DNA from 2 places in the Acidovorax sp. LjRoot66 genome. Region 2 is predicted to be linked to the other one. Evidence: predicted binding sites of a transcription regulator. Region 2 holds the regulator's gene; the other holds the start of a gene.
What was found. The regulator FNR, encoded in region 2, switches genes on or off when oxygen is low (the NO sensors DNR and NnrR bind a similar motif). The targets are predictions, from matches to a motif close to TTGATNNNNATCAA.
Positions count from the first base shown of each region.

Region 1: a site for FNR is predicted at 3,195-3,208, ahead of ACSQ3Y_RS21530 (OmpW/AlkL family protein). Genes of this name have one in related genera too.

Region 1 covers NZ_CAXUQU020000001.1:4,582,109-4,591,450, forward strand. The annotation lists gene egtD (L-histidine N(alpha)-methyltransferase) at 1-157, opposite strand, end outside; gene ACSQ3Y_RS21515 (metal-dependent hydrolase) at 397-1,470, shown strand; gene ACSQ3Y_RS21520 (DUF1272 domain-containing protein) at 1,584-1,835, shown strand; gene ACSQ3Y_RS21525 (LysE family translocator) at 1,832-2,458, shown strand; gene ACSQ3Y_RS21530 (OmpW/AlkL family protein) at 2,455-3,060, opposite strand; gene ACSQ3Y_RS21535 (DUF808 domain-containing protein) at 3,367-4,359, opposite strand; gene ACSQ3Y_RS21540 (class I SAM-dependent methyltransferase) at 4,561-5,265, shown strand; gene purL (phosphoribosylformylglycinamidine synthase) at 5,353-9,342, opposite strand, start outside.
Region 2 covers NZ_CAXUQU020000001.1:5,073,490-5,082,831, reverse strand. The annotation lists gene ACSQ3Y_RS23920 (cytochrome P450/oxidoreductase) at 1-645, opposite strand, end outside; gene ACSQ3Y_RS23915 (IclR family transcriptional regulator) at 701-1,513, opposite strand; gene ACSQ3Y_RS23910 (Bug family tripartite tricarboxylate transporter substrate binding protein) at 1,609-2,589, shown strand; gene ACSQ3Y_RS23905 (MBL fold metallo-hydrolase) at 2,711-3,682, shown strand; gene ACSQ3Y_RS23900 (histidine phosphatase family protein) at 3,654-4,259, shown strand; gene fnr (fumarate/nitrate reduction transcriptional regulator Fnr) at 4,256-4,975, opposite strand; gene hemN (oxygen-independent coproporphyrinogen III oxidase) at 5,148-6,530, shown strand; gene ACSQ3Y_RS23885 (sulfite exporter TauE/SafE family protein) at 6,533-7,264, shown strand; gene ACSQ3Y_RS23880 (HD-GYP domain-containing protein) at 7,578-8,906, shown strand; gene ACSQ3Y_RS23875 (EAL domain-containing protein) at 8,903-9,342, shown strand, end outside.

The sequences.
Region 1 (9,342 bases), 490 kb from region 2:
GCGCGGATACGGGGGCCTGCGCGCTGTCTGGCTCGGGGGCCAGCCCCTCGAAGGCTTCGAAGGCCAGGTGGGGTGGCTTGGCATTCCAGCCCGTTTGGCGCGGCGCGCCCTGGGTTGGAAGCAAGGGCGACGGTTTCTGGAGGAGTGCGTGGGCCATGGTTCGGTAGGTTAGCGGCGGGGCCAGGGCCCCAAAGTAGGACGAGCGCGCATGTGCCTGATCATGGGGCATCCTGGATGGCGCTGCTTGGGCGCAACTGCGCAGGCTTTCCTGTCATCGGGCCATGCCACCATGATGTCGTCCCCGAGCAGGCGCGGCAAGCCCTGTTGTGGCTGGCCCGCATTTCGCTTGCAGACACATCTTTGCCACAAATACACCAGACAAGGACACCCCGCCCCATGGATTCATTGACCCAGATCGCCCTGGGCGCCGCCGTTACCCTCGCCACCATGGGCCGCCGCACCGCCGCGTGGAAAGCCGTCTTCTGGGGCGCCGTGGCCGGCACCCTGCCCGACCTGGATGCCTTCATCGACCATGGCGATGCCATGCTCAACATGGTGCTGCACCGCAGCAGCAGCCATGCCCTGCTCAACCTCACACTTTTGTCAGGCCCGCTGGCCTGGCTGGTGGCGCGCCTGCATGGCGAAATGCCACACATGCTGCGCTGGTGGCTGGCCTTGTGGCTGGCGCTGGTCACGCACCCGCTGCTCGATGCGATGACCGTCTATGGCACGCAGCTGCTGTACCCGTTCACCAACCACCCCTACGGCGTGGGCAGCGTGTTCATCATCGACCCGCTGTACACCGTGCCGCTGATCATCGGGGTGGTGGCCGCGCTGGTGGCGCGCGGGCGTGACGGCAGGCGGGGCCTGCGCTGGAATGCCTGGGCACTGGTGTTCAGCACCGCCTACCTGGGCTGTGGCGTGCTGGCGCAGCAGCATGTGGAGGGCATTGCGCGTGCATCGCTGCAGTCAGAGGGCATCACTGCAGAGCGCGTGCTGGTGACGCCCGCACCCTTCTCTGCCGTGCTGTGGCGCGTGGTGGCGATGACGCCCACGCACTACCTGGAGGGCTTTCGCTCACTGGCCGATGGCAGCCAGCAGCCCATGCGCTGGACGCGCCATGAGCGCGGCGCAGACCTGTTCGCCACCTACCAGGGCAACGCGCATGTGCAGCGCCTCTCGCGCTTCACCCACGGCTTCTACCGCATGAACGAGGCGGGTGGGCATGTCTACATCACCGACCTGCGCATGGGCATGGAGCCTGCGTACTCATTCCACTTCGACATCGGCACGCCACAGCAGGTGCTGGCCGGCACGGCCAAGGCCCGCCAGGAGTTGCAGCGCCCCGACCTGGAGACCGCCCTGCCCTGGCTGTGGCGGCGCATGTGGGCGCTCGACGATGGCCCCCTGCGTCCACCGCCAGGCACCGAGCCGAAAACGCCCGCGCCGATGGCTACCCCGGCGGGCTGAGCACGCGGGCAGCAGCAGTACAGACGGCGCTGTAGGCAGCAGCTGTCTGTATCTTGCCGGGCAAGGCGGCTGCGCATAGAGTGAGCGGTCTACCGACCACCCGAGGCCCCGCCATGCTCCAGATGCGCCCCAGCTGCGAATGCTGCGACAAAGACCTGCCCCCTGATACGACTGCCGCGCGCATCTGCACCTTCGAGTGCACCTTCTGCAGCACCTGTGCGGGCGGCCCACTGGGCGGCATCTGCCCCAACTGCGGCGGTGAGCTGCTGCAGCGCCCGCGCCGGCCGGCGTCCAAGCTCGCGAAGTTTCCCGCATCGACCGAACGCGTGCACAAACCACAAGGCTGCGGCCCGGTGCTGGCATGAGCCTCGCCACGCTGCTGGTCTTTGCGCTGGTGGCCCTGGTGGCCATTGCCACACCCGGGCCCACGGTGCTGCTGGCGCTGGCCAATGGCTCGCGCTATGGCGTGCGCCGCTCGGTGCCGGGCATGCTGGGCGCGGTGGCGTCGGACTTCGTGCTGGTGGGCGCCGTGGCGCTGGGCCTGGGCGCGCTGCTGGCGGCCTCGGAGTTCTGGTTCTCCGTCGTCAAGTGGGTGGGGGCGGCGTACCTGGCCTGGTTGGGCGTGCGCCTGCTGCGCTCGCAGGGCGGGCTGGACCTGTCGCAGGCCGGCGGTGCCGAGGGCGTGACGGCCCGCAGCGTCTTTGCCAAGTCGTTCCTGGTGGCGGTCACCAACCCCAAGGGCTATCTGTTCTGCTCGGCCCTGCTGCCGCAGTTCATCGACGCGAATGCGCCGCAGTGGCCGCAGTACGCAGCCATTGCGGTGGTGTTCGCCGGCCTGGATTTCGCGGTGATGCTGGCCTATGCCATCGTGGGCGCGAAGGCGGTGCAGTTGCTGCACCGCCGCGCCGTGCTCTGGCTCGACCGCTGCTGCGGCGGGGCGCTGTTGGCGCTGGCCGGGTCTTTGGCGTTCTACCGCCGTAGCGCCTAGAACCGGTAGCCCAGGCCGATGCCGACCAGCACCGGATCCACTTTGAAAGTCCCCGCCTTGGCGCCGCCAGCGAACACGTCGGCCTGGATGTAGACCTTCTTCACATCTAGGTTCAGGACCAGGTTCTTCGACAGGGGAATGTCCACCCCTACCTGCAGCGCGCCGCCCCAGCTGCTCTTGTCGATGCCCACGCCGGCAGGCAGGTGCACGCTGGAAAAGCGCGTGTAGTTCAGTCCCGCGCCCACATAGGGTTTGAAGCCGGGGGCGTCGAAGTGGTACTGCAGCAGCAGCGAGGGCGGCAGGTGCTTGAGCGTGCCGATCTTGCCGCCGAGCGTGCTGGCGCGCACATCGTGCTTCTGCGGCACGGTGAGGACCAGTTCGGCGGCGATGTTCTTGGTGAAGAAGTAGGAGACGTCGACCTCGGGGATCACCTTGTCGTTGATCGACAGGCCCAGGCCGGTGGTGTCCTTGTTGGCACTGGCCAGGTTCACAGCGCGGGCGCGCACCAGCCAGGGGCCTTCGGATTCTTGCGCCATGGTGGCGCCGGATGCCAGCGCGCAGGCGGCCACCAGGGCCAGGTTCAGCAGCTTGTTGTTCTTCATGGGAGCGATTCGATGCGGTTGCACGGGGACGACCCCCGTGCATGCATTGGGCCCCCACGCGCACCGATGCGCCTTGCCACAGATCAACCATCGGCAGCGCTGGCGCGGCGCGCCACCGACCCAGCGCCCAGGCTTCGATCTGGATCAACAATCTGTGCGCCACCTGCGGCGCATGAAACTGGCGCGGCCTAAGCCAGCGCCCCCGCGCAAGGGCCGCCCCGCCGCGCTGGGGGCGTCCCCCTCCCGAATCGCGTAGCGAGTCGAGAGAGGGGTGAAGGCGCGCAGCGCCTCAGGGGGTGCTTCACTTCAGTGCGCGGCCGCGCCCTTGCCACGCATTTTTTGCACGGCGGTCACCACAGCCACCACCAGGCCACCCGCGACGATGCCCACCACCGCATTCAGCAGATTGGAGATCAGCCCGCCCCAAAGAGCGCCCGCAGGCCAGGTGCCGGCTGCAGCGCCAGCCCCCTCCACGGCATGGTGCAGGGCCGGAATGCCGTGCACCAGAATGCCACCGCCCACCAGGAACATGGCGGCCGTGCCGGCGATAGACAAAAATTTCATGAGCCAGGGGGCCGCATTGACGATGCCCGTGCCCAGCGCCTTGGCCACGGCGCTGCGCTTGTTGTTGAGCCACAGGCCCAGGTCGTCGAGCTTGACGATGCCGGCCACCAGTCCATAGACGCCTATGGTCATGATGACCGCGATGCCCACCAGCACAGCCACCTGCTGCGCAAACGAGGCCGTAGCCACCGTGCCCAGCGTGATGGCGATGATTTCTGCCGAGAGGATGAAGTCGGTGCGCACGGCGCCCTTGATCTTGTCCTTTTCCATGGCCACGAGGTCCACGGCGGGGTTGGCATTGGCCTGGGCACGGCTTTCGTGCTCGGCCTCGTCCTTGCTCTCGCTGTGCAGGAACTTGTGGGCGATCTTCTCGAAGCCCTCGAAGCACAGGAAGGCGCCGCCGATCATCAACAGCGGCGTGACGGCCCAGGGCGCGAAGGCGCTGATCAACAGCGCTGCCGGCACCAGGATGGCCTTGTTGACCATGGAGCCCTTGGCGACGGCCCAGACCACCGGGATTTCGCGCTCGGCGCGCACGCCGGTGACCTGCTGGGCGTTGAGCGCCAGGTCATCGCCCAGCACGCCGGCCGTCTTCTGTGCGGCCACCTTGGTCATGACCGAGACGTCGTCGGCCATGGCGGCGCTCTTCTTGGCCGCCACCTTGGTCATAAGGGCGACGTCGTCGAGGATGGTGGCGATATCGTCCAACAGGGCTAAAAGGCTGCCAGCGGCCATGGAATGTCCTTGCGATTGCGGTGAATGCGCGACTATAGCAATGCGCAGGGTCCGTCCCCACGCGTCCAACGGCTACATGCAAAGTAGGCCAGGAGCCCATTGCGGGCCACGCAAGGAAGCCCCTACAGGCCAAAAGGCGCATACTTGGCGCTGCACCACCAACCTTTGGGGTCCCTTGATACCGGGCTTCTCGCCCGGGCCATGCCAGGCTACCTCACCAAGCAAGACAGCGTCCCGATCGCGGGCGCTGCGAATCTCATCATCCGTTCGCTGCTGGACAGGCAGCAGTTCTCTGACCCGCTGGGCGAAGCCGAGCGGCTCGGCATTTCGTCGGCCCTGTGGCCGCTGTTCGGCATGCTGTGGCCCTCGGGCACGCAACTGGCTGAGCGCATGGCCACCCGGCCGCTGAAGGCGGGCGAGCGCGTGCTGGAGATCGGCTGCGGCCTGGGCCTGGCCAGCCTGGTGTGCCACCGGCGCGGCATGGACATCACTGCCAGCGACGGACACCCGCTGGCCGACCGCTTTTTGCTGGAGAACCTGCGGCTGAACGCCCTGCCGCCCATGAAATACTGCGCCGGCCACTGGAACCCACCCGAAGGCACCGAGGGCGACGGCACCGCCGCCAGCACCGTGAGCGGCCAGTTCGACCTGATCATGGGCAGCGACGTGCTCTACGAGCGCGACGCACGCGCCACCCTGGCCGGCTTCATTGACCGCCACGCCGGCGTGGGCGCCCAGATCTGGATCGTGGACCCGGATCGCGGCAACCGCAGCGCCTTCCACAAGCAGATGGCCGTGTACCGATTCGCCGTGGTGGAAGAGCGCCTGGACCACCCGGCCCTGGACGACCGCCCGGCCTACAAGGGCCGCCTGCTGGTCTACCAGCGGCCTGCACTGGCCAGTTGAGACAGCAAACGGCTCGCCCATGAAAAAACGGGGCCGAAGCCCCGTCCCTTGATCCCGGTCACGGCCTGAACGGCCGTACCCACCGGATCAGCCGACCCACTTGCGGGCATTTTGCCAAAGGCGCATCCACGGGCTCAGCTGGCTGCGGTCTTCGCTGGTCCAGCTCATCTGCACGTTGCGGAACACGCGCTCGGCGTGCGGCATCATGGCCGTGAAGCGGCCGTCGGCCGTGGTCACGGCGGTGAGGCCGCCCGCGCTGCCGTTGGGATTGAAGGGGTACTGCTCGGTGGCCGCGCCGTGGTTGTCCACATAGCGCATGGCGGCAATCGCCTTGTCGGCATTGCCCCGGTAGCGGAAGTTGGCGTAGCCCTCGCCATGCGCCACGGCGATCGGCAGGCGGCTGCCGGTCATGCCCTGGAAGAACAGGCTCGGGGATTCGAGCACCTCCACCATCGACAGGCGGGCCTCGAAGCGCTCGCTCTGGTTGGTGGTGAAGCGCGGCCAGTCCTGCGCGCCAGGGATGATGTCGGCCAGCTCGGCAAACATCTGGCAGCCGTTGCACACGCCCAGGCCGAAGGTGTCCGCGCGGCCGAAGAAGCCCTGGAACTGCGCCGCCAGCACGGGGTTGAAGGTGATGCTGCGCGCCCAGCCGATGCCGGCGCCCAGGGTGTCGCCATAGCTGAAGCCACCGCAGGCCACCACGCCCTTGAAGTCCGCCAGTTGGGCACGGCCGGTCTGCAGATCGGTCATGTGCACGTCGTAGGCCTCGAAGCCCGCCTCGGTGAAGGCGTAGGCCATCTCGATGTGCGAGTTCACACCCTGCTCGCGCAGGATGGCGACCTTGGGGCGTGCCAGGTTCAGGTAGGGCGCGGCCACGTTGTCGGCCGTGTCGAACGTGAGGTGCACGTGCATGCCGGGGTCGGCCGGTGCGCCTGCGGCGGCGTGCTCGGCATCGGCATTGGCGGGGTTGTCGCGCTGCTGGCAGATCTTCCAGCTCACGGCGTCCCACACCTGGTGCAGGTCGGCCAGCGGGGCACTGAACACGGCCTTGGCATCGCGCCAGACCTGCAGCTCGCCCTTGCCGGCGTCGATGGTGGACGACACGGGCCGCGTCTTGCCCACGAAATGGCTGAAGCGCGACAGATTGTGTTCGCGCAGCAGTTGCATCACGTCGTTGCGCTCGGCGGTGCGCACCTGCAGCAGCACGCCCAGCTCTTCGTTGAACAGGGCCTTGAGCGTGAGTTCTTCGCGGCGCGCGCTGACCTGGGTGGCCCAGTTCTTGGCGTCGCCGGTTTCCATGCGGCTGTCGCTGATGCCGTCGCCTTCGGTGACCAGCAGGTCCACATTGAGCGACACGCCCACGTGGCCGGCAAAGGCCATTTCGGCGGCAGCGGCCAGCAGGCCGCCATCGCTGCGGTCATGGTAGGCCAGGATCTGGCCCTTGGCGCGCAGCGCGTTCACGGCGTTGACCAGGTTCACCAGGTCCTGCGGGTCGTCGAGGTCGGGCACCACATCGCCGCTCTGGTCCAGCGTCTGCCCCAGGATGCTGCCGCCCATGCGGCTCTGGCCCTTGCCCAGGTCGATCAGCACCAGGGTGGTGTCGGCTTCGGTCGCGTCGAGCTGCGGCGTGAGCGTGCCGCGCACGTCGGCCAGCGAGGCAAAGGCGCTGACGATCAGGCTCACGGGCGAGGTGACCTTCTTCTTGTCGCCACCCTCTTGCCACTGCGTGCGCATGGACAGCGAATCCTTGCCCACAGGGATGGAGATACCCAGCGCCGGGCACAGCTCCATGCCCACGGCCTTCACCGTGGCGTACAGCGCCGCGTCTTCACCGGGTTCGCCACAGGCGGCCATCCAGTTGGCGCTGAGCTTGACGCGCGGCAGCTCGATGGGCGCGGCCAGCAGGTTGGTGATGGCCTCGGCCACGGCCATGCGGCCCGATGCGGGGGCGTTGATGGCGGCCAGCGGCGTGCGCTCGCCCATGCTCATGGCCTCGCCGGCAAAGCCCTTGTAGTCGGCCAGGGTCACGGCGCAATCGGCCACGGGCACCTGCCAGGGGCCCACCATCTGGTCGCGGTGCGACAGGCCACCCACCGTGCGGTCGCCAATGGTGATGAGAAAACGCTTGGACGCCACCGTGGGGTGGGCCAGCACGTCGATCACGGCCTTTTGCAGCGGCACGCCGGTGAGGTCCATGGGGGCGAACTGGCGCTCCACCGTGGCCACGTCGCGGTGCATCTTGGGCGGCTTGCCCAGCAGCACGTTCATGGGCATATCGACGGGGTTCTTCTGGTCGCCACTGGCCACGGCCGTGTCGTCCAGCACCAGCTGGCGCTCTTCGGTGGCGGTGCCGATCACGGCGAACGGGCAGCGCTCGCGCTCGCAGAAGGCCTGGAACTGGGCCAGCGAACCGGGGGCGATGGCCAGCACGTAGCGTTCCTGGCTTTCATTGCTCCAGATTTCCTTGGGCGCCATGCCCGATTCTTCGAGCGGCACGGCGCGCAGGTCGAAGCGCGCGCCGCGGCCAGCGTCGTTGGTCAGCTCGGGGAAGGCGTTGGACAGGCCGCCCGCACCCACGTCGTGGATGGCCAGGATGGGGTTGGCATCGCCCTGCGCCCAGCAGTGGTTGATGACCTCCTGTGCGCGGCGCTCGATCTCGGGGTTGCCGCGCTGCACGGAGTCGAAGTCGAGCTCGGCTGCATTCGTGCCGGTGGCCATGGAGCTGGCGGCACTGCCGCCCATGCCGATGCGCATGCCGGGCCCACCCAGCTGGATCAGCAGCGAGCCGGCGGGGAATTCGATCTTCTTGGTCAGGCCCGCGTCGATCACGCCCACGCCGCCCGCGATCATGATGGGCTTGTGGTAGCCGCGCTGCACGCCTCCCACGTTCTGCTCGTACTCGCGGAAGTAGCCCGCCAGGTTGGGCCGGCCGAATTCGTTGTTGAACGCCGCGCCGCCCAGGGGGCCTTCGACCATGATCTGCAGCGGGCTGGCGATGTGCTCGGGCTTGCCGACCTCGCTGCCCCAGAGCTTGGAGACCGTGAAGCCGGTCAGGCCCGCCTTGGGCTTGGAGCCCCGGCCGGTGGCGCCTTCGTCGCGGATTTCACCGCCCGCGCCGGTGGATGCGCCGGGGAAGGGAGAGATCGCCGTGGGGTGGTTGTGCGTTTCCACCTTCATCAGCACATGCTGGAGAGCCTCGCTCTTGGCATAGCCCACCGTGCCGGCATCGCCCATGCGCGCGAGGAAACGCTCGACCTGGTGGCCTTCCATCACCGAGGCGTTGTCCGAATAGGCAATCACCGTGTGCTGGGGCGCCAGCTGGTGGGTGTTGCGGATCATGCCGAACAGGCTCTTGTCCTGCGCCACGCCGTCGATGGTGAACTCGGCGTTGAAAATCTTGTGACGGCAGTGCTCGCTGTTGGCCTGGGCGAACATCATCAGCTCGACGTCGCTGGGGTTGCGCGCCAGGCCGGTGAAGGCGTTGACCAGGTATTCGATCTCATCTTCGGCCAGGGCCAGGCCGAAGCGGGTGTTGGCGGCCTCCAGCGCGGCACGGCCGCCGCCCAGCACATCCACATGCTCCATGGGGGCGGGCTGCAGCTCGGTGAACAGCGCTGCGGCGCCGCTGCGGTCGGCCACCACCGATTCGGTCATGCGGTCGTGCAGCAGGGCCGCGACCTGGGCCACCTGGTCGGCGCTCAGCTCGGGCGTGCCGCCCAAGAGGCCGGGCTTGAGAGCCACGCGGTATTCGGTGATGCGCTCCACGCGGCGGATCGCGATGCCGCAGTTGCGCGCGATGTCGGTGGCCTTGGAGGCCCAGGGCGAGAGCGTGCCCAGGCGCGGGGTGACGACGATGACGGCACCGGTTTCGGGGCCGGCGTAGGGGTCGCCGTAGGTCAACAGGGCCGCCAGGCGCTCCTGCTCTACCGCCGAAGGTGCCGCATCGGTGGCCACCAGGTGCACGAAGCGCGCTGCGATGCCGGTGATCTTGGGGTGGATGGCCTCGAGGGCAGGCTGGAGTTGCTGGGCGCGAAAGGTGCTGAGGGCGTTGCCGCCCGCCAGCGTGGTCATGTGCAA
Region 2 (9,342 bases):
TTGCTCCTGCGCCGTGGGCCGGCCCCAGGTGTTCAGGGTGTGCGCCACCGCGAAGTTGCGCAACTGCTCTGCCCCTTCATCCGGCACCCCGAGGAAGTGCAGCGCGATGGTCAGCGGAATCTCGTAGAACATGTCGGCCACCAGGTTCGCACGCCCCTTGTCCACGAAGCGGTCCATGTATTGGCGCGCCAGGTCGCGGATGGGCTGCTCGTAGTCCATCAGGCGCTCGGGCATGAAGGCGTCCATCAGCAGGCGCCGGCGCGCCATGTGGTCCGGCTCGTCCTCGTTGACCATGGTGCGGTTCATCGCGAAGCCATAGCTCTTGAGGATGGCCAGCACCTCCTCGGTGGCGGGCGTGATCTTTTCGAGCGCGACCGAGGGCGAGAACAGGATGTTGTCGCGGAACACCGCCTTCACGTCCTCGTAGCGCGTCACCACCCAGTAGCCCAACTCGGGGCTGTAGAAGACAGGCTCCTCCTCGCGCGCCCAGCGCACCACCTCGGCCGGGTTTTGCTGGTAGCTGGCGGCGAACGGGTCGAACGCCGCCGCACGCGCGCTCACGGGGCAGCCCGTGGGGCTTTTCTGGGCGGCGGCCATCGCGGCATGGTCGACCGGGCAGCGGGAGGCGTTGGCGGGGGCAGTCATCGTAAATCTCCTTTTGCGTAAATGTATTACGCAATGTAGCGACAATGATTCGGGTTTACCCTGGGTTGCCTTGGTAGCCCATGGCGCGGCTGATGAGCCGCGCTTCCTGCAGCAGTGCGGGGCAGATGGCGCCATCGGGCCGCAGGTCGAAGCCACCCGTGGCCCCCAGGGTGGTTAGGCAGGCGCACACATTGCCGGTGGCGTCGAAGACCGGCGCCGCGAGCGCACTGATGCCCTTGAGCAGCGAGTCGTGGGCGACGGCCCAGCCCCGCGCTCGCACTTGCTGTCGCAACTGCTCGACGGGCCGGGTGCCGTCGAGCTGCGCGCGCCTGTCCGCAGAGGCCTCGGCCAGCTCCTGCTCGGCCATGTCGATCACCAGCCGGTCGCTGGAGAAACCCAGAAACACCCGGCCCGTGGCCGACCACAGCGTGGAGAGCACCGAGCCCGCGCGGATGTTCACCGTGACGGGCAGGGTGGGTTCTTCCATGCGCAGCACGGTGGCCCCCTTGTTGCCCATGACCGCCAGGAAGGCGGTGACCTCCAGCGCCTGGCGCAGCCGCTGCAGGGACGCCTCGCCCAGGCGGATGGGGTCGCACTGGCGCAGGGCCGCCAGGCCAATGGCAATCGACTCCTGCGCCAGGTAGTAGTGCTGGTTGACGGGCGACTGCTCGACAAAGCCCTGCTGGCACAGGCTGGCCAGGTAGCGATGCACCTTGGCAGGGCTCTCGTCCACCTCGGCGGCCGTGGCGGTCAGGCTGGCCGCACCGCCCAGGCGGGTCAGCGCCTTGAGCACGCTGAGCCCCATTTCGGCCGATTGGACGCGTTGCCGGCGGTCGGCCACCCGGGCCGTGGAAGGGGATGTGGTCATGGTGTTTTGGTCGAAAACCTAGGGTAAACGCTGCCCCAGGCTATTACGCATAGCGGAGTAACATCACGCAGATATTAATCCCCTGAGGTGCAGACATGTTGAAGAATCGTCGCTTGTTGGCTGGAATGCTCGCTCTGCCGGCCCTGCTGGCCTGGGCCGCCCCGGCCAGCGCGCAAACCTACCCGGCCAAGGCCATCCGCTGGCTGGTGCCGTACCCGGCGGGCGGCGGCTCCGATTTTCTTGCGCGCACCGTGGGCCAGCAGCTGTCGACCCAGGTCGGCCAGCCGGTGCTGATCGACAACAAGCCCGGTGGCAACACGGCCATCGCCGCCGTGGAAACGGGCCGCGCCGCGCCCGACGGCTACACCATCCTGTCGGCCGACAACGGCACCATGGTGTTCAACCCGGCGCTGTACAGCAAGCTGACCTACAACCCCAGCAAGGACCTGCTGCCCGTGACGCTGATGGGCAAGTTCCCGATGATCCTGGTGGTCAACCCGGGCGCCGACTTCAAGGACGCCAAGGACTTCGTCGCCAAGGCCAAGGCCAAGCCCGGCGCCATGAGCTTCGGCTCGGCCGGCGCAGGCAGCCCGCACCACCTGGCGATGGAGCTGCTCAAGGTCGATGCCGGCCTGTTCATGACCCACATCCCCTACCGCGGCGCTGCGCCGGCGCTCACGGACCTGGCCGGCGGGCAGATCCCGGCCATGATGGTTGACCTGGCCGCCGGTGGCGCCTTCATCAAGGCCGGCAAGGTGCGCCCGCTGGCGGTGGCCAGCGCCAAGCGGCTGCCGCAGCTGCCCGATGTGCCGACCTTCGCCGAACTGGGCTTCAAGAACGTCGAGGCGTCTGCCCAGGTGGGCATCGTCGCGCCCGCAGGCACGCCGGCGGACGTGGTGGCTGCCCTGCAAAAGCAGGTGGCTGCCGCCATCAACCAGCCTGCGGTCAAGCAAAAGCTGGTGGACTTCGGCATCGAGCCCGTGGCCAGCACGCCGGCCCAGTATGCAGACCTGATCCGCACCGAGACGGACCGGTGGCACAAGCTGATCAAGGCGCAGCGCATTACCCTGGACTGACGCCCCTGGCAAGATCCCAAGACCCCATGGCGCCTACTGATTTGCGCCGGGTCTGGTGCCATCGTGCCACTCCCCGTTACAGTTGAAAACTCATCAGTTCAACTCAATACCGGAGAGTTTCATGCTGTCACGCCGCCATTTCCTGGGTGCTGGGCTTGCCGCCCCTGCTTTTTACGCTGCGGGCTCGTTCGTGCCTGTGTGGGCGCAGAATGCGCCCAACTTCGGTACGCCCACCCTGCCCAACCCCGGCTTTCGGCGCATGAAGGTGGGCGATGTGGAGGTGGTGGCGCTGGCCGATGGCGTCACGCGCCGCCCGCTGGGCGAGGAGTTCGTGAAAAACGCGCCGCTGGCCGAAGTGCGTGCGCTGCTCACCTCGCAGGGCCTGCCCACGGACTACATCGACGTGCCCTACACCCCCTTCCTGGTGGTGGCAGGCGGGCGCAAAATCCTGATCGACACGGGCCTGGGCGAGTTTGGCGGCCCCACCACCGGCAAGCTGCTCGACAGCCTGGCCGCTGCAGGCCTGAAGGCCGATGACATCGACACCGTGCTCATCAGCCACTACCACGGCGACCACATCAACGGTATTCGCAATAAGGCGGGCGCGCCGACCTTCCCAAAGGCCAAGGTGCTGGTGCCGGCCGCCGAGCATGCCTTCTGGATGGACGATGCCCGCATGGCGGCTGCGCCCGCGGGCATGAAGGGCGCCTTCGAGAATGTGCGCCGCACCTTTGCCACCATGCCGGCCGACACGCTGGTGCAGTTCGGGGCGGGTACCGAAGTGGCACCGGGCATCCAGTCCGTGGCGGCCTACGGGCACACGCCGGGCCACACCCTGTTTGAGCTCAAGTCCGCCGGCCAGAACTTCTTTTACGTGGCTGACCTGACCAACGTGCCGGCCCTGTTCGCACGCAACCCCGACTGGGCCGTGACCTTCGACATGGATGCCGAGGCCGCACGCAAGGTGCGGCGCGAGGTGTTCCAGCGCATCACCGCCAGCAATGCCATGCTGGGGGGCTTTCACTTCCCGTTCCCGGCTTTCGGGCGCATGGCGGCATCGGGCAATGGCTATGCGTTCCAGCCCGCAGCCTGAAGTGGCCGTTGGCCGGCGCACCGTGCTGGGCGCCGGGCTGGCGTTGACCACGCTGCATGCCTGGGCCGCCCAGGACCCCGAGGCCGAGGCCCTGCTGCGCAAGGGCGGGGTGGTGGCTGCGTTCCGCCACGCGCTGGCGCCCGGCACCTTCGATCCACCGGGGTTTCGCCTGGGCGACTGCGGCACGCAGCGCAACCTCAGCGAAGAAGGGCGCGAGCAGGCACGGCGCACCGGCGTGTGGTTCAAGGAGCGCCAGCTGCAGCCGGCCAAGGTGCTTTCGAGCCCCTGGTGCCGCTGCATCGACAGTGCCACGCTGGCCTTTGCCGCCCCCCAGGTGTGGCCCGCGCTGGGTTCGCCGCGCGGCGCGCCGGAGACCACCGGTGCCAGCCACCTGCGCGAGCTGCGCCAGGCGCTGGTGGCCGCGTCGGCACGGGGCGCAAGCTTCGAGGCCTGGTTCACCCATATGTTCGTGCTGTCCGATCTGGCCAGCACCAACACCAGTTCGGGCGAGGCGCTGATCCTGCGCGCGGACCGCAGCGGCAAGACCGAGGTGCTAGCCCGCCTGCAAGTCTCTTAGCTACAGGTCTGCGAGTTGACGATGCGCTTGAGCGCATCGGTGTCCAGGATGCGCACATGGCGCTGCTTGACCTCGACGATGCCGTCCTCGGCGAACTTGGAGAAGGTGCGGCTCACGGTTTCGAGCTTGAGGCCCAGGTAGCTGCCGATTTCCTCGCGCGTCATGCGCAGCACCAGCTCGGACTGCGAGAACCCGCGCGCGTGCAGGCGCTGCACCAGATTGAGCAGAAAGGCGGCCAGGCGCTCTTCGGCGCGCATGCTGCCCAGCAGCAGCATCACGCCGTGCTCGCGCACGATCTCGCGGCTCATGATCTTGTGCACATGGTGCTGCAGGGCCGTGACCTCGCGCGAGAGCTCCTCGATGCGGTCGAACGGCATCACGCAGACCTCGGCATCTTCGAGCGCCACGGCGTCGCAGGTATGGTGGTCGTTGACGATGCCGTCCAGGCCGATGATCTCGCCCGCCATCTGAAAGCCCGTCACCTGGTCGCGCCCGTCCTCGGTGGCCACGCAGGTCTTGAAGAAGCCGGTGCGGATGGCGTAGAGCGAGGTGAACACCTCGCCGTTGTGGAACAGCGTGCCCCCCCGCTTGACCTTGCGCCGCACGGCCACGATCTCGTCGATGCGCGTGAGCTGCTCGTCGTTCAGGCCCACGGGCATGCACAGCTCACGCAGGTTGCAGTTGGAGCAGGCGACTTTGATGGTGAGCGGGTTCATGGGCACAGCAGCTGATTGGGGGTGCGAACGGATCGCATCCGGGGGGAGGAGCGTGGTGGTGGCTGACATGCATCAAATTGTGGGCCCTGCGACTCCGTGATCACTTGATCTGCGTCAAGGTCGGTGGGCAAAGGCTGCGGCACAGTCAGTACCCAACAAGGAACCGCTCCCCATGACCGCTGTGACGCCCGAACTTCTGAGCCGCTTCGACGTGCCTGGTCCCCGCTACACCTCTTACCCCACGGCTGACCGTTTCGTCGAGGCTTTCGGAGAAGACGAGTATGTGCTGGCCCTGGCCCAGCGCAAGGCGGGCACGCCGGGCAAGGCGTTGCCGCTGTCGCTGTATGTTCACATTCCGTTCTGCGAGTCGCTGTGCTACTACTGCGCCTGCAACAAGATCATCACCAAGCACCACGACCGGGGCGATGTGTACCTGCGCTACCTGGCGCGCGAGGTGGAGCTGCACACGGCCCACTGCGGTACGGGCCAGGTGGTGAGCCAGCTGCACCTGGGCGGGGGCACGCCCACCTTTCTGTCGGACGACAAGCTGCGCGAGCTGATGGCGGTGCTCAGGCGCAGCTTCACGTTTGCGCCGGGCGGCGAATACTCCATCGAGGTGGACCCGCGCACCGTGACCCCCGAGCGCCTGGCGGTGCTGGCCGAGTTGGGGTTCAACCGCCTGAGCTTTGGCGTGCAGGATTTTGATGCCGATGTGCAAAAGGCCGTGCACCGCGTGCAGCCGGCCGCGCAGGTGTTTGCGCTGGTGGAGGCGGCGCGCAGCCTTGGGTTTGACTCGGTCAACGTGGACCTGATCTATGGCCTGCCGCGGCAGACTCCAGAATCCTTCGACCGCACGCTGGAGCAGGTCAAGCAGCTGCGGCCCGACCGCATTGCGCTGTATGCCTATGCCCACCTGCCCGAGCGCTTCAAGCCTCAGCGGCGCATCGTGCCGGCCGAGCTGCCGGCGGCGCCTTCCAAGGTGGCCATGCTCTCGCGCTCGCTGCAGCAGTTCATGGACGCGGGCTATGTGTACGTGGGCATGGACCACTTCGCCCTGCCCACCGACGCGCTGGCCGTGGCCAAGCGCCAGGGGCGGCTGCACCGCAACTTCCAGGGCTACAGCACCCAGCCCGACTGCGACCTGATCGCCCTCGGAGTCTCGGCCATCGGCCGGGTGGGCGCCACCTACAGCCAGAACGCCAAGACCCTGGATGAGTACTACGACCTGCTGGACCAGGGCCGCCTGCCCGTGGTGCGCGGCCTGGCCCTGAACCGCGACGACCTGGTGCGCCGCGCCGTGATCATGGCGCTGATGTGCCAGGGCGAGTTGCTGTTCGAATCCATCGAGGCGGGCTGGCTCATCGACTTCCGGCGCACCTTTGCGTCCGAACTGGAGCAGCTCGCGGGCCTGCAGGCGCAGGGCCTGGTGAGCGTGACGGAGGAGGGGATCACCGTCTCGGCCATGGGCTGGTTCTTCGTGCGCGGCATCGCCATGGTGTTCGACCGCTACCTGCAGGCCGACCGCAACCGCGCCAGATTCTCCCGGATCATCTGACCATGCTGGCCACCCTGGGCTGGACCGCGCTGCTGATGGGCCTGGCCGGTGGCCCGCACTGCCTGGCCATGTGCGCGGCGCCGTGCGGGGCGCTGGTGGGGCAGGGTGGGGAACAACCCGTTCGCTGGGCCGGGCAGGGGGGCGCGGGGCTGGCCGAACCCGCACCATCGCTTGCGCTGGGCCGGCTGCTGGCCTTCCATGGCGGGCGGGTCGCCGGCTACGCTGGCCTGGGCGCGGCTGCTGCCCTGGCCATGGATAGCCTGGCCTGGCTGACCCAGCGCACCGCTGCGCTGCAGCCGGCCTGGACCTTTTTGCACCTGGCCATGATGGCCTGGGGCCTCTTGCTCCTGGTGCAGGCGCGCCAGCCGGCCTGGGTGGAAGGCCTGGGCCGCTCGGTGTGGCGGCGCGTGCAGCCCCTCACGGCGGGGGCGGGCGGTGTGGGTGCGGCCGGGCTGCTCTGGGCGCTGATGCCCTGCGGCCTGCTGTACTCGGCCCTGCTGGTGGCGGCGCTCAGCGGTGGGCCGGTGCAGGGGGGCGCCACCATGGCGCTGTTCGCCCTGGGCAGTGGCCTGTGGCTGGTGGGCGGGCCGTGGCTGTGGTCGCGCCTGCGCAGCCGCATCAACCAGGCCCGGGCCGACTGGGGCACGCGCGTGGCCGGGGGGCTGCTGTGCGCGGCGGCCGGCTGGGCGCTGTGGATGGACCTGGTCTACAAGCCTTCGCTGTGGTGCCGGTGAGACAGCCGGTCAGCCGCCAGCTGTTGTTTTGCGCGTCCTACGCAGTTGCACGGATCGCAGGGCCGCCTGATCGGTGCATTGCCAGGGCTCTGCGTCTGCAGGGGGGCGGCCTGGAGCGAAACGCGGCTTTGGCGCAACGCTCCGGTGCAGGGTTTTCCCCGGGGTGTCGTGCATTGCATCACCGAATTCGGGACAGTATCGCCATGGCTATGTCCTATGACATTGCAGGACAAGACAGGCCTTCAGAACTGGTGATAATGGTGTAACCAATGGTGGCAGCGATGCCGCCGTGCTTCCACCCGTACGCCCCGAAGTGAATTCTTCCATCCTCATCGACATCAGCCAGCTGCGCATCGGCATGTACATCCAGCTCGACCTGGGCTGGATGCACCATCCGTTTCCGGTGAGCAGTTTCCGGGTGGCGTCTGCCGAGCAGATCGCCACCTTGCGCGAACTGGGGCTGACGGAGGTGCGCTACGTCCCCAAGAAGAGCGATCCCGACCTGCGCGAGCTGGCGCTGCCCCCGGTGGGCAGCCACCAGGAGGCGCCGCCCGCCGACGCTCCAGGTGCCGTGCGGGAGGCGACGGCCCCCGCTCCGCTGGCTGTGCCACCCGACCCCGCTGTGGATGAAGCCGCCGCCCGCCGGCGCCGGCTGCTGGAGGCGCAGAACCGTGCCCTGGCCCAGTGCAACCAGCGCTTTGGCGAGGCCACGCGCCGTTATGTGGCGCTGGAGAAGGTGGTCGTGGACCATCCCGAGCGCGCCCGCACCGACGGCGAAGTGCTGGTGGCCGGCTGCGTCAGCGACCTGCTCAACAACGGCGATTCGGTGATCCGCCTGCTCTCCGAAGGCGTGGGCGAGCCCGGGGCGCTGCACCCCGTGAACGTGCTTGTCGTCAGCCTGCTGCTGGGCAAGGCCCTGGGCATGAAGGCCGAGGACCTGCAGGACCTGGGGGTGGCCGCCCTGATCCATGACGTGGGCAAGATGCGCCTGCCCGACGCATTCAAGAACGTACAGGCCCACATGCCCGCGCCCGACCGCGCCCGCTACGAGGGCCATGTGCGTGAATCCGTGGCGCTGGCGGGCCGTATGGGCCTGGGCAAGCCGGTGCTGCTGGCCATTGCGCAGCACCATGAAATGGTGGACGGCAGCGGTTTTCCGATGCGGCTCACGGCGGCAGACCTCTCGCGCCCCGGCCAGGTGCTGGCGCTGGTGAACCACTACGACCGCCTGTGCAGCCCCGGCAGCGGCATGGGCGGGCTGACCCCGCACGAGGCGCTGTCCGTCATCTTCGCCCAGCACAAGGCGCGCTTCGACGCCGTGGTGCTGGGGGCCTTCATCCGCATGATGGGGGTGTACCCGCCGGGCTCCATCGTGCAGCTGGTCAACGACCGCTACGCCATCGTGGCCTCGGTCAACTCCTCGCGGCCGCTGCGCCCCAAGGTCATCGTGCACGACCCGCGCGTGCCCAAGGACGAGGCGCCCATCCTGGACCTGGAGACGGTGCCCGAGCTCGGTATCCGCCGCAGCCTCAAGCCCGCACAGCTGCCGCGCGAGGCGCTCGACTACCTGTCGCCGCGCAAGCGCATCTGCTACTTCTTCGAGCGTGCCGTGGCCCCCGTCCCCGACGAGGGTGGAGCGTGATCCGGCCGCTGCCGCAGGCATGGATCGACGGTTTGCTGGAGGCGGTATGGCTCGTCGATGAAAAGACCCTGTACATCCTGGCCGCCAACCAGGCGGCCGAGCACCTGACGGGCCTGACCATCGCCGACATGCTGGGCACGCCGGTCACCCTGCTGGCGGCCACGCCGCAGGACCAGATCTTCTGGAGCCAGCCGGCCGCCGTGGTAGCCGACGGCATCCATTCGCACACCAGCGTGCTGCACGCCACCGGCATCCTGGTGGCGGTGGAGCGGCGCGTGACGCGCGTGCCCCGGCTCGAAGGCGGCACGGCCTTCCTCGTCACCATGGTGGACCGAAGCCACCAGCAGGCCACCGAGCGCGAGCTCGAAACCCTGTTGGCCGAGCTGCGTGCCACGCTCGATTCGGCCGCCGACGGCATGCTCGTGTGCGGCCTCGA